DNA from 3 places in the Rhizobium oryzihabitans genome. Region 1 is predicted to be linked to each of the others. Evidence: predicted binding sites of a transcription regulator. Region 1 holds the regulator's gene; each other region holds the start of a gene.
The links. The regulator PhoB, encoded in region 1, activates phosphate uptake and scavenging genes when phosphate is short. The targets are predictions, from matches to a motif close to TGTCATNNANCTGTCAT.
Positions count from the first base shown of each region.

Region 2: G3A56_RS05100 (DapH/DapD/GlmU-related protein) is a predicted target of PhoB. The motif match lies at 2,568-2,584, and genes of this name have one in related genera.
Region 3: phnC (phosphonate ABC transporter ATP-binding protein) is a predicted target of PhoB. The motif match lies at 1,426-1,442, and genes of this name have one in related genera.

Region 1 is NZ_CP048632.1:1,764,413-1,768,874, forward strand. It holds partial or broken gene G3A56_RS09345 (acetylornithine transaminase) at 1-529, opposite strand, end outside; gene G3A56_RS09350 (GcrA family cell cycle regulator) at 959-1,492, shown strand; gene phoB (phosphate regulon transcriptional regulator PhoB) at 1,794-2,477, opposite strand; gene phoU (phosphate signaling complex protein PhoU) at 2,509-3,234, opposite strand; gene pstB (phosphate ABC transporter ATP-binding protein PstB) at 3,332-4,147, opposite strand; gene pstA (phosphate ABC transporter permease PstA) at 4,162-4,462, opposite strand, start outside.
Region 2 is NZ_CP048632.1:943,518-947,979, reverse strand. It holds partial or broken gene ppx (exopolyphosphatase) at 1-1,268, shown strand, start outside; gene G3A56_RS05105 (GNAT family N-acetyltransferase) at 1,333-1,800, shown strand; gene G3A56_RS05100 (DapH/DapD/GlmU-related protein) at 1,898-2,530, opposite strand; gene G3A56_RS05095 (hypothetical protein) at 2,682-3,020, opposite strand; gene G3A56_RS05090 (YunG family protein) at 3,192-3,539, opposite strand; gene G3A56_RS05085 (esterase-like activity of phytase family protein) at 3,698-4,462, opposite strand, start outside.
Region 3 is NZ_CP048632.1:2,028,743-2,033,204, reverse strand. It holds gene phnD (phosphonate ABC transporter substrate-binding protein) at 1-421, opposite strand, end outside; gene phnC (phosphonate ABC transporter ATP-binding protein) at 507-1,367, opposite strand; gene G3A56_RS10630 (transferase hexapeptide repeat family protein) at 1,606-2,223, opposite strand; gene phnL (phosphonate C-P lyase system protein PhnL) at 2,220-2,927, opposite strand; gene phnK (phosphonate C-P lyase system protein PhnK) at 2,932-3,708, opposite strand; gene G3A56_RS10615 (alpha-D-ribose 1-methylphosphonate 5-phosphate C-P-lyase PhnJ) at 3,705-4,462, opposite strand, start outside.

The DNA of each region.
Region 1 (4,462 bases):
TCGGCCGTGATGGCTGCCTTCAGGGCATCGACATCGCCGAACGGCACCTGATCGAAACCTTCGACCTTGGGACCGAAACCTTCGAGATATTTCTGCTGGCCGCCGGCGGCGATCGTCGCAAGCGTACGGCCATGGAAGGCGCCTTCGAAGGTGACGATACGGAACTTTTCCGGATGGCCTTTCGAATAGTGATAACGGCGCGCGGTCTTGATTGCACATTCCAGTGCTTCCGCGCCGGAATTGGTGAAGAACACCTTGTCTGCGAAAGTCGCTTCCGTCAGGCGCCTGGCGAGTTTTTCCTGTCCCGGCACTTCGTAGAGGTTCGAGACGTGCCAGACCTTCTCGGCCTGCGTCTTGATCGCATCCACAAGGTGCGGATGGGCATGGCCCAGCGAGTTGACGGCGACACCGGCCGCAAAATCGAGATATCGTTCGCCGCTTTCCGTGAACAGCCAGACGCCCTCACCGCGCTCAAAGCGCAGGGGGCTCTGGAAAACGTATCAAACAATGGCGCGGCGGCTTCGGCCATGGCTGTATCACTCCTTGCGCAGATGCGCTGTCAACGGTTGTCAATAGGCTTCAAGGGTTATCCCTCGCCTGAAAATCAAAAATGCCGCCTCGCGGCGGCAGGGGCACTATTGTCACTTCGTTTGCCGATGTCAACAAAAGTCCGCGTTTCCCGGGCTTCTCAAGCCCTAGTAGGTGGCGGCCGGTGAGCCCCAAGGTGTTGCCTTTCAGACTCAACTCGCCAGCAAGTTGGGGAAAACCGGAAAATCGATTCCAGATGATTCCCCGACTCTTGCCACGGACTCTGCGTGGCACTAGGTTAATCGCTAATTACTAGACTGCATTGCGGCGGAACTAGTCACCAAAAATCCGGCGGAAACCACGCTTGCGGCACGCCCGCGAGACGGAGAGGGATTCTGCCGAAAATACACGCGACAAGCGGAGAAGCGGCATGAACTGGACAGACGAGCGAGTCGAAAAACTCAAGAAATTGTGGTCCGAAGGGCTTAGCGCCAGCCAGATAGCAGCGCAGCTGGGCGGTGTCAGCCGCAATGCCGTAATCGGCAAGGTCCATCGTCTCAACCTGCCGGGGCGCGTCAAGGCTGGCGGTCCGGTCACTTCGGCACGTTCCGCGCCCAAGCGCACCGCTGCACCTGCTCCGCGCACGACGACTTTCGCAGGCCGCGCCAACGCAGCCCCGGCGCGGGTTCTCACCCGTTCGAACGCGGCAACGGCGCTGCACGAGGAGATCGACATCGAGACCGCACAGGTTCTCGATTACGTTCCTTCCAAAAACGTTGTCACGCCGATTTCCCGTCGCCTGACGCTGACGGAACTGACCGAGCGCACCTGCAAGTGGCCGGTTGGCGATCCGCTGAAGGACGACTTCCATTTCTGCGGTTGTGAAGCGCTGGAATCTTCGCCCTATTGCAAGTTCCATGCGAAACTCGCCTACCAGCCGGTGAGCGAGCGCCGCAAGGCTTGAGTGTTGCGGCACGCATTTCAACACTCAAAATTACGGGCCTTCGGGCCCGTTTTTTTTATGACGAAAAACAGGCCGGCTCCGCGGTCAGCTTGATGACAGCGCGCCGAACCCTTGCCACTCCCTCGCGATTGGGCGTCACCCTTCGATCCTGGTTTCAACTGGCTGCCGATCCTCCGTGAAAACGGAGAATGGCATTGAGTTTTGTGGATGTTGATATAGAAAAAGCCCGAAACCGTTTCCGATTTCGGGCCTGCTTTTTTGCGGCACCATGTTGCCAGCGAAACTATCGGCTCCGCTTCGCTCAGGCTTCCATCGAATATCCGGCGCCACGCACAGTGCGGATAACATCCTGCATGTGCGAAAAATTCAGAGCCTTGCGCAGACGGCCGACATGCACATCGACAGTGCGCTCATCGACATAGATATCGTGACCCCAGACGCCATCCAGCAATTGCGAGCGGGAAAACACCCGGCCCGGCGATGTCATCAGGAACTCCAGCAAGCGGAATTCCGTCGGGCCGAGGCGAACTTCGCGGCTTTTGCGGTGAACGCGATGGGTTTCGCGATCGAGTTCGATATCGCCGCATTTCAGCACCGATGACAGAACCTCGGGCCGGGCCCGGCGCAGCATGGCCTTGACGCGGGCCATGAGTTCCGGCGTCGAAAACGGCTTGACGACATAATCATCGGCACCGGTGGCAAGACCGCGAACCCGCTCGCTTTCCTCTCCGCGCGCCGTCAGCATGATGATGGGCAGGCGTTCGGTTTCCGGCCGCATTCTCAATCGCCTGCAGAGTTCGATACCGGACACGCCGGGCAGCATCCAATCCAGGATGAGAAGATCCGGAATACGCTCCTGCAGCCTGATTTCCGCCTCGTCGCCACGGGGTATCGTGTCGACGTCGTATCCCTCAGCCTCGAGATTGTAACGAAGCAGGACGCTCAGCGCTTCCTCGTCTTCCACAACTGCAATCTTGGGCACCATATATTGAACTCCGCAAGCTTCTGCTTGTCTGTTACTCGGTCACCGAACCGAGGGTGTTGGAACTGTCGTCCTTCGGACGCTCGCCCTCCGGCTGGCTGCCGGTGGTCATGTAATAGATCGTCTCGGCAATATTCGTGGCATGGTCGCCGATGCGCTCGATGTTCTTGGCGCAGAACAGAAGATGCGTGCAGGTGGTGATGTTGCGCGGATCTTCCATCATGTAGGTCAGAAGCTCCCGGAAGAGCGACGTGTACATGGCGTCGATTTCCTCGTCGCGCTCGCGAATGGCATTGGCCTTCTCGGCGGAACGGGTGGAATAGACGTCGAGGACTTCCTTGAGCTGCACCAGCGCCAGCTCCGACAGATGTTCGATGCCGCGCGCGAGCTTGCGCGGCACGCCGGTTCCGGCAACCGCAATGACGCGCTTTGCGGTGTTCTTGCCCAGATCGCCGACGCGCTCGAGATCGGCGGCGATGCGCAGGGTGCCGATGATCTCGCGAAGGTCGGCCGCCACAGGCTGGCGTCTGGCGATGGTGACGATGGCCTTGTCGCCGATTTCGCGTTCGGCATGGTCGAGAATTGTATCGTCGGAAATGACCTTCTGCGCGAGTGCGGCATCGGAATTGACGAGCGCACGCACGGCGTCGCCGCACATCTGCTCGGCAAGACCGCCCATTTCGGCGATGCGGCGCGTCAGAAACTTCAATTCGTCGTCATAGGCGGACAGGATATGCGAATGGGTCGTTGTCTGTGTCACGGTCTAGTCCTCCGGCTTGGCCTGCATGCGCGTACCCGGAAGCGGGCACGGCAGAGGCACCAGTCTTGTTCGGTTTCGAGAAAGCGCCGGCCGGGGATCAGCCGAAGCGGCCCATGATGTAATCCTGCGTGCGCTGGTCATCCGGATTGGTGAACATCTTGTCCGTTTCATTTTCTTCGACAAGATGACCAAGATGGAACATGGCCGTACGCTGCGAAACACGCGCCGCCTGCTGCATGGAGTGCGTGACGATGACGATCGTGTAGTTGGTGCGCAGTTCGTGGATCAGTTCCTCGACCTTTGCGGTCGCGATCGGATCGAGCGCCGAGCAGGGTTCGTCCATCAGGATGACTTCCGGGCTGACGGCAACCGCGCGCGCGATGCACAGACGCTGCTGCTGGCCACCGGAGAGACCCGTGCCGGACTCCAGCAGGCGATCCTTCACCTCGTTCCAGAGACCCGCCTTCTGCAGGCTCTGCTCGACGATCTGGTCCATATCCGCCTTGTTGCGGGCGAGACCATGGATGCGCGGGCCGTAGGCGATGTTTTCATAGATGGTCTTGGGAAACGGGTTAGGCTTCTGGAACACCATGCCGACGCGGGCGCGCAATTCGACGACGTCGATCGCCTGATCGTAGATATCGTCCGTGTCGAGCGTGATCTTGCCGGTGACCCGGCAACCGTCGATCGTGTCGTTCATGCGGTTCAAGGTGCGCAGGAAAGTGGATTTACCGCAACCGGACGGGCCGATAAGCGCAGTCACCGTGTTTTCACGGACGTTGAGGTTCACGTCGTAAAGCGCGCGCTTTTCGCCGTAATAAACCGAAACGTCCTTGCCGATCATCTTGTATGAGACTTCATTCATTTTCTTGTCCAGCGCCTTTTCAACTGCTGCTTCCGACAACATGTTCATTGCTCTAGCTCCCTCTACCAGCGCCGCTCAAAGCGGCGACGCAACAGGATTGCGCCAACATTCATGACGATGAGGAACAGAAGCAGGATGATGATAGCGCCAGATGTCCTCTCGACAAAGGCGCGTTCGGCTTCGTTCGCCCACATGTAAATTTGCACCGGCAGAGCCGTGGACGGATCCATCGGCGTTGTCGGATAATTCGCAACGAATGCCACCATGCCGATCAGAAGCAGCGGCGCCGTTTCGCCCAGTGCGTGGGCGAGGCCGATGATGGTGCCGGTCAGAATGCCAGGCATGGCGAGCGGCAGGACGTGG
Region 2 (4,462 bases), 820 kb from region 1:
AACTCTACGTACTGGCGACGGCTGCGGCGCGTGAGGCGGAAAACGGCCCGGATTTTATCCGTGAAGCCGAAGCCATCCTCGGTTGCGAGATCGAGGTACTTTCCGGCGAAAAGGAAGCGCTTTATTCCGCTTATGGCGTGATCAGCGGTTTTTACGAGCCGGACGGTATCGCAGGCGACCTAGGCGGCGGTTCGCTGGAACTCATCGACATCAAGGGCAAAAGCTGCGGCGAGGGCATCACGCTTCCGCTCGGCGGTCTGCGGCTCTCGGAACAATCGGACGGCTCGCTTGAAAAAGCCGCGACCATTGCCAGAAAACATGTCAAATCCTTCGCGAAACTTCTCGCGGCCGGCGAAGGGCGCACATTTTATGCCGTCGGCGGCACATGGCGAAACATCGCCAAGCTGCACATGGAAATCACCGGCTATCCGCTGCACATGATGCAGGGTTACGAATTGCCGCTGGAGGAAATGCTGAATTTTCTGGAGGAAGTCATCGTTTCCAGGGATAGCAAGGATCCGGCCTGGCAGGCGGTCTCCAAGAATCGCCGTTCGCTACTGCCCTTCGGCGCCATCGCCATGCGTGAAGTTCTGAAGGTGATGAAACCCGCAAAGATCGCTTTTTCCGCACAGGGCGTGCGCGAAGGTTATCTCTACTCCTTGCTGACGGAGACCGAGCGGGATTCCGATCCGCTGCTGGTCACCGCCGACGAACTTGCCATTCTGCGCGCCCGTTCGCCTGAACATGCGCGTGAACTGGCGGACTGGAGCGGCCGCACCTTTCCGGTTTTCGGCATCGAAGAGACGGAAGAGGAAAGCCGTTACCGGCAGGCGGCCTGCCTTCTGGCCGATATCAGTTGGCGCGCCCATCCCGACTATCGCGGCCTGCAGGCATTGAACATCATCGCCCATTCCTCCTTCGTGGCGATCACCCATCCGGGCCGTGCCTATATCGCGCTTGCCAATTATTATCGTTTCGAAGGTCTGAACGACAACGGCACCACGCAGCCGCTTGCCGCCATGGCCGGCGACCGGCTGCTGGAGCTGGGGAAACTCCTCGGCGGCCTGCTGCGCGTCGTTTACCTCTTCTCAGCCTCGATGCCGGGTGTCGTCGACCACCTGAAATTCCGCAAATCCGGCAATCCGGATCTGGATCTGGAATTCGTGGTGCCACACGACTATTGCGATTTCGCGGGAGAACGACTGGATGGCCGCCTGCAACAGCTGGCGAGGCTGACGAGCAAGCGGTTGGCATTTGTGTTCGAATAAATGGTCGCGCGCATGACGTAGCATAGAATGCTGGTCAACATGGGAGCTGGCTTAAGGGGATCCGTTGACCGAGACACGATTTAGACTGGCGTTGCCGCACGAAGCGCTGATCGTGAAAGAGATCAGTGCTGCGGCCTATATTCCAGCATATCTACAAATCGTGGGTGCTGCGCCCAAACCCGCTTTTGAAGATTACCTGCCGCGCATTTCTGCGGAACAAGTGTGGTTTAGCGTAACCGATGGCGAAACGTCTGGATTGGTGGTTCTCGAAAGCCATCACCGATATCTCATGATTTACAGCATAGCCGTTAGTCCCATCTTTCAGGGAAGGGGCATCGGGAAATCACTTCTCCGTTTCGCAGAGCTACACGCTTTGGAATGTGGGATTGGCGAATTGCGCCTTTACACGAATATGCGGATGACGAAGAACATAGCGCTTTACAGCGATTGCGGCTTTGAGGAGTGCGGGCGTCGTCCGCATCCTTCAAGAGAAGGTGAAATCCTCATCGATATGAAAAAGTCGGTTGCATGATTTTGCAACTCTGTCTCACCGTGGCGAGGCTAACGGCCGGCTGGTATTTTTCTTCGAATAACAAACAGACGTTTTCGCCGTTGGGGCGCGAATTGTTTCAGGCCCAGCGCTCGCAAAAGGCTTCGATATCGCTCGACTGAAAATCGGCAAGCCGCGCCATGATTGTCTCGAATGGCCAGTCCCACCATGCGATGGCGGTCAGCTTTTCGGCGATGGTTCGAGAAAATCGCTCGCGAATGATCTTTGCGGGCACACCACCGACGATGGTATAGGGCGGCACGTCCCTGGTGACGACTGCGCCTGCTGCGAGCACGGCACCGTTTCCAACCATTACACCCGGCAACACGATGACCCCGTGACCAATCCAGACATCGTGACCGATGATGGCACGATCCGCCTTGCGCTGATTGAAGAAGGCGTCGTCGCGCACGGCATCCGCAGAGTAATATTCCGGGCAATAGCTGAAACGATGCATGGACGGTCGGTCCATCGGATGGTTCGGGGCGCCTATCCTGACCTCTGCGGCGATGGCGCAGAACTTTCCGATTGTCGCATCACCGACCATGCAACGGGGTCCAAGATAGGAGTAATTTCCGAGTTCCACATGGTGCAGGGAGGTGTCCGCCAGAATTTCGCAGCATTCGCCGACGCTCGAATCCCTTGTGCTTGCTGTCGGATGGATAAAGGTCTCTGCAAGCTTTGGGCGATTGATTTGTGCGGTCGGGTCCATTCCAGTCTCCGGATTTTGGCCTGCTTAACCGGGGATGATGAAGGGCATGTGACGTGGGATGGCTGAGGAACACCGGTCGGCCTGGGCGTTCGCTTTAAATGTAGATCATGCGCGCTAGGTGGAGCAAAATCTTGCCTTCATGCATGGTATGTCAATTGCCCGAACTCGCGTCTTTTTTCGTCCAGTAGTGATCGGATATGTTTTGAGCATTCCGGATGATATGCCCCGCAATTTCGGGGTCTCCGCCCTTGAATGTTTGCGGGTCGGCGCCACACAAGAGCAGGAAAAGCTGCTGGTGAGCGACAGCGGCGAAATAGTCATGCGGCGGGGGCTGCATTTCTGAGCCAACGGCCCGGAATTCCACGGCGGCCTGTTTGCTGGCGCGCTCAAGCGCTGCGTGAATGGTGGACATCATTGCCGCTTCCGTCCGTTCCAATATGTCCTGAACTTGCCGCTCAGCCGGTGTCGGAACCGGGCAACTCTCATTCATCGAACGTCTCTCCTGTCGGTGCGCTTCGTTTCGCTGACCGACACTATCGCAAGGATTGTGTCCGCTTTGCGGGAGAGATCTAAATCTGGTTGCTGAAATTGAGAATGATAGCTGCCGTCATGCCGGACTGGGGACAAGACGGCAATCGGCCGATACTTATGTGCAAGCAGGTCAGCCGTGCCCAAGCGCCTTGCGGATGCAGGCGCTGAGATAGGCATATTGCAGCGGCGTGGTCGTCGCCATGGCTTCCGTCCGGCTGGCGAGCGCGTCCTGATAGCCGACTGGAATATCGAACTGGCTGAAGGTGAAATCCCAGCGGGTGCCTTCGACGATATTGTAAAAGTGGTCCCCACCGCTGACGGCGGTTTTGGCCAGTTCACCGCCGAAAATATCCTGAACCACCAGCGCGGTCACGCTGCCTTGCCCCCTGGCCGGGTTCTCGCGTGACCACAGGCTGCTGGTCTCGCCCGACCAGCTCTTCCTCAAGGCGTAATAAAGTCGTTCGGCATGGTCCTGCATGTGGTGTCTTCCCTGTTTCGGAACCGGGTTCCGGGTCAGGCATGGTCAGTGGAGAAACGGAGCGCCGCGCATCCCTATGAAGGCTGCAGGAACGCTCCGACTGTTGAATTCACGCCGATGCGTGGGCGGTGCCGGAATGAATTCCGGCACCGTTTTCCTTACTTGGCGTCAAGCAGGTCCTTGACTTCGAGGAGGACGAACTCGTTGTCATCGGCCTTGTCCAGCGCACGGCCGGCGGAGAAGGGCAGGTTGTTGTCGTTGCCGACGATGATATGCGTGGCGTCAACGCGATCGACATTCTCGATGGTGACGAAAGGCATGTCGTAGACACCGTTGCTGCCGCCCTGACGCTTCTTGTTATCAGGGTCGGAGATTTTCAGCAGATCGATATAGCCGATCTTGCGCGCGGCCTTGCCGACATTCGCGTCGTTGAATTCGATCTTGTAGATGCGCTTGACCTTGGAGGGCACGGCAAAGCAGTTTGCTTCCGGCTTCTTCGGGTCGGCGCAGGCCTTGTCGGCGGTGCCGGCGCCATTGTCACGCTCGATGACCAGCGCCGTGCTGTCGTCCAGCATGTTGAAGTCGCCGATGGCTTCGCCGCCTTGGGCCAGCGGATAAAGCCAGGTGCGGCCGGTCCATTGCTTATTGGCGGTGTCGAGTTCGATGATGCGCAGCGCGGTCGAACCGTCTTCGGTCTTCTCCACCTGGCCGTCGGCGGTGTAAAGCGGGCCTTCGAGAAGGCCATAAAGCTTGGAGCCATCCTTGGAGAGCGCCATGCCTTCATAACCGCCTGAACGCTTCAGGTTGAAAGCGGGCATTTTCTGCGTCGGGTTACCGGGCAGTGCCAGGGTCGGATGATCCGGGGACTTCACCTCGATATCGCCGGCCTTGGTGGCGATGACGTCGGTCAGCTTGCCGTCGCG
Region 3 (4,462 bases), 260 kb from region 1:
AGCCGATCTTCTTGCCCTTGGCGTCGGCCAGCGTCTTGATGCCGCTGTCCTTGCGGGCGACCATGATGGTGTAATAACCGGTCGAACCGTCAGAGCCAGCCGTGGTCAGGATCGGATCGACAGCCTTCGGATCGGCAAGAGCGATCTTGGCGTAGGAGGAAGCGCCCATGGAGGCGATGTCGATGGTGCCGCCGAGCAGGCCCTGGATAACGCCGTTATAATCCGGCGACGGGAAAACCTGAACTTCGGAAACGCCGGTCGCGGCCTTCAGGCCATCGGCAACGCACTTCGTGTTGCGGATCTGATCGGCTTCGTTTTCGGAACCGTCGAGACCGATACGCAGGACCTTGACGTCCTGAGCCATGGCGGAACCGGCCAGAACGCCAAGGGCGACTGCCGAAAGAAGGATTTTCTTCAACATGGACTTTCTCCTGTTTCCCGGCGAGCCGGAGTTTGTTGTGAAGTATCGGCCCTTGACGCGGGCACAAACGATGCTGAGCGGTTCCTCAGAGCCCGGCGAGAGCCAGCGGTTCGGGACCGGCAGATTGCTGAACCGGCCGCGAAGCAAGCTGCGCGCCGGGAATATTGATGCTGGTTGAGGTCATCGTCTCGTCGATGCCGGCGCCGTGCGAATCCGTGCCGTAGATTTCCGTGACCGCCGCCGCCGTCAGTTCGGCGGGCGTTCCGTCGAAGACGACGCGGCCCTGCGACATGCCGATGATGCGTTCGCAATAATTGCGCGCCGTATCCAGCGTGTGCAGGTTGGTCATGACGGTGATGCCTTCACGTTCGTTGATGTCGCGCAGCGCGTCCATCACGATCTTGGCGTTCAGTGGGTCGAGCGAGGCGATCGGCTCGTCGGCCAGAACCATCTTCGGCGACTGCATCAGCGCCCGGGCGATGGCGACGCGCTGCTGTTGGCCGCCGGAAAGCGTACCCGCCGCCTGCATGGCCACATGTTCGATGCCGAGCCGCTCGAGAGCGGCGATCGCCATCAGACGCTCTTCATCCGTGAAGATGTTAAAGAGGCTGAGCACCGTCGAACGGTGATTGAGGCGACCGAGCATGACATTGGTGAGCACGTCGAGGCGCGGCACCAGATTGAACTGCTGGAAGATCATGGCGCAGTCACGCTGCCAGTTGCGCAGCGCCGCACCCTTCAGCGCCGAGACTTCCGTATCGTTGAAATGGATGGAACCCGAGGAAGGGTCGACGAGGCGGTTGATCATGCGCAGCAGCGTCGATTTTCCAGCGCCCGAACGCCCGATCACGCCAACCATCTGGCCCTGCGGTATCTCGACATTCACGGAATCAACCGCAGTGTGGTTGCCGAAACGGCGCGTGACTTGCTTCAGGTGAAAGCTCATTTCCCCGTCCAATCTTCTTGTTACGGGGTTCGACCTAACAGCGGTCCGTGAAGTGTGGATGTCAGTTTCATGAATAAAATATTACAGAATTCGCCGATTGCGCGTCCGTGTATTCGCCGACAAACCTTCTGTCTGGCATTACAAGGAGTTGAAACCCCGGCCCGACAGCTTTTTTCCTTACCATTCCAGTGGCGCGGATCCCGGGATATGATGCCGGGATCCGCAATTCAGGTGGAGTTTAGCCGGCGTATTTTGTCACGAAATCTTCGGCGGCGAGGTTCCGGAAATCGTCCAATGCGATGCGTAGCGTTGCGTGATCCCAGTCCCACCATTTCAGAGCGTCCATCCGGCTTCCGAGTTCCGCCGGGAAACGTTCCCGGATCAGCCGGGCGGGTACGCCGCCGACGATGGTATAGGGCGCCACATCTTTCGAGACGACCGCACCGGCCCCGATCACCGCACCGTTTCCGACGGTGACGCCGGGCAGGATGGTCGAGCCATGGCCGATCCACACATCGTTTCCGATCACCACGCGCTTGGCGCGCCGGGCGGCGAAAAAGTCCGTTTCATCCTCCGCATCGTCCCAGTAGCTGCGGGCGCGATAGGTGAAATGATGCAGCGTTGCCCGCGACATCGGATGATTGGTGGCGTTGATACGGACGGAGGCAGCAATATTGACGAATTTGCCGATGCTCGCGCACCAGATCGCGCCATCCTGCATGACGTAGGAATAGTCGCCCATCTCGACTTCCTCGATGCGGCAGCGTTCCGAAATTTCGGTGTAGCGGCCGATCGATGAATTGGTGACGCGGGCGCTTTCATGAATGACGGGTTCGAGACCGACCTTGACGCTCATGCCGCCACCTTGCGCGGTGAAAATTGCGAGACGTCCAGAATGCGGTCGGCCACGGCTTCGCGCACTTCCTCATCATGGAAAATGCCGAGCAACGCCGTGCCCTTCGCCTTTTTCTCGAGGATCATGTCAACGACCACGCGGCGGTTGACAGCGTCCAGCGAGGCGGTCGGTTCGTCGAGGAGCAGGATAGCATGATCGGTGATGAAGCCGCGCGCGATGTTGACACGCTGCTGCTCCCCGCCCGAAAATGTTGCCGGCGGAAGCGACCACAATTCCCGTGGCAGGTTGAGTTTCGAAAGCAGCATGGCTGCCTGCTCGCGAGCCTCTTCCGCGGCAACCTTGCGGGCGAAAAGCGGCTCGGCGACGACATCGATGGCCGGAACACGCGGCACGGTGCGCAGGAACTGACTGACATAGCCAATGGTGCGGTGCCGGATTTCAAGGATCGTGCGCGGCGAGGCGTTGCCGATGTCGATGACCTGGTCCTCGTGGCGGATGAGAATCTGTCCACTGTCGATGGCATAGTTGCCATAGAGCATTTTCAGGATCGAGCTTTTGCCGATGCCGGACGGGCCGCCAAGCACGACACATTCGCCACCGGAAACGGAAAAACTGACATCGCGGACAACAGGCAGTTCGATGCCGTCGCGAAGATGCATGGTGAAGCTTTTGAAGACTTCCGAAACGATAAGAGGCGTCGGCATGGCGTCAAACCTGCAAGATGGAGGAAACAAGCAATTGCGTATAGGGCTCGCGCGGATCGTCCAGCACGCGGTCCGTCAGACCGTGTTCGATGACGTCGCCGCCCTTCATCACCATCATGCGATGGGAAAGCAGCCGTGCTACCGCGAGATCATGGGTAACGACGATGACGGCAAGGCCGAGATCGTTGACGAGGCCGCGCACGAGATCGAGCAGACGTGCCTGCACGGAGACATCAAGGCCGCCGGTCGGTTCGTCCATGAAGACAAGGCGCGGTGAGGTTACCAGGTTACGGGCGATCTGCAGACGCTGGCGCATGCCGCCTGAAAAGGCGCGCGGCTGGTCATCGATACGGTCGGTGCCGATTTCCACCCGCTCCAGCCATTCGCTGGCGGATTGCCGGATGTTGCCGTAATGCCGGTTACCAACGGCCATAAGCCGCTCGCCGACATTGGCGCCGGCCGAAACCGCCATGCGCAGGCCATCCGCCGGGTTCTGGTGCACGAAACCCCAGTCGGTCCGCATCAGGAAACGCCGTTCGGCCTCGCCCATATGATAGAGATCGCGCACCGAGCCGTCGCGCATGCGATATTCCACGCTGCCGGCCGTCGGCACGAGCCGGGTGGAAATGCAGTTGAGAAGCGTGGTCTTGCCGGAGCCGGATTCACCGACGATCGCCAGAACCTCGCCGGGAAAGAGCTCGAAGGAGACGTTGCGGCAACCGGCGCGGTCACCGTAATATTTGGAAACGTCCCTGACTTTCAAAAGCGGTGCGTCGCTCATTCTGCGGCCTCCTTCACATCCGCAAGCAGATGGCCCTTGTGGCCATGGGCGCGGCGGTCCTCGCAATGGTCGGTATCGGAGCAGACGAACATCCGCCCGCCCTTGTCGTCCAGTACCACCTCGTCCAGATAGACATTCTCGCCGCCACACAGCGCGCAGGGCTTGTCAAAGCGCTGGATCTCGAACGGATGGTCTTCGAAATCGAGGCTGACGACATCCGTATAGGGCGGCACGGCATAGATGCGCTTTTCACGCCCGGCCCCGAACAATTGCAGGGCGTCCGACAGGTGCATTTTCGGGTTGTCGAATTTCGGTGTCGGAGAGGGGTCCATCACGTAACGACCGGCAACCTTCACCGGATAGGCATAGGTGGTGGAAATCCGGCCGTTGCGGGCGATGTCCTCATATAGCTTGACGTGCATCAGGCCATATTCCTCCAGCGCGTGCATGACACGGGTCTCGGTCTCGCGCGGCTCAAGGAAACGCAAAGGCTCCGGGATCGGAACCTGATAGACGAGAACCTGCCCCGAATGCAGCTCCTCTTCGGGAATGCGGTGCCGCGTCTGGATGATGGTGGCATCCTTGGTGCGGGTGGTCACGGCCACATTCGCCACCTTCTGGAAGAAGGCGCGGATGGATACGGCGTTGGTGGTGTCGTCGGCACCCTGGTCGATAACCTTCAGCACATCGTCGGGACCGAGGATGGATGCCGTCACCTGCACGCCGCCGGTGCCCCAGCCATAGGGCATGGGCA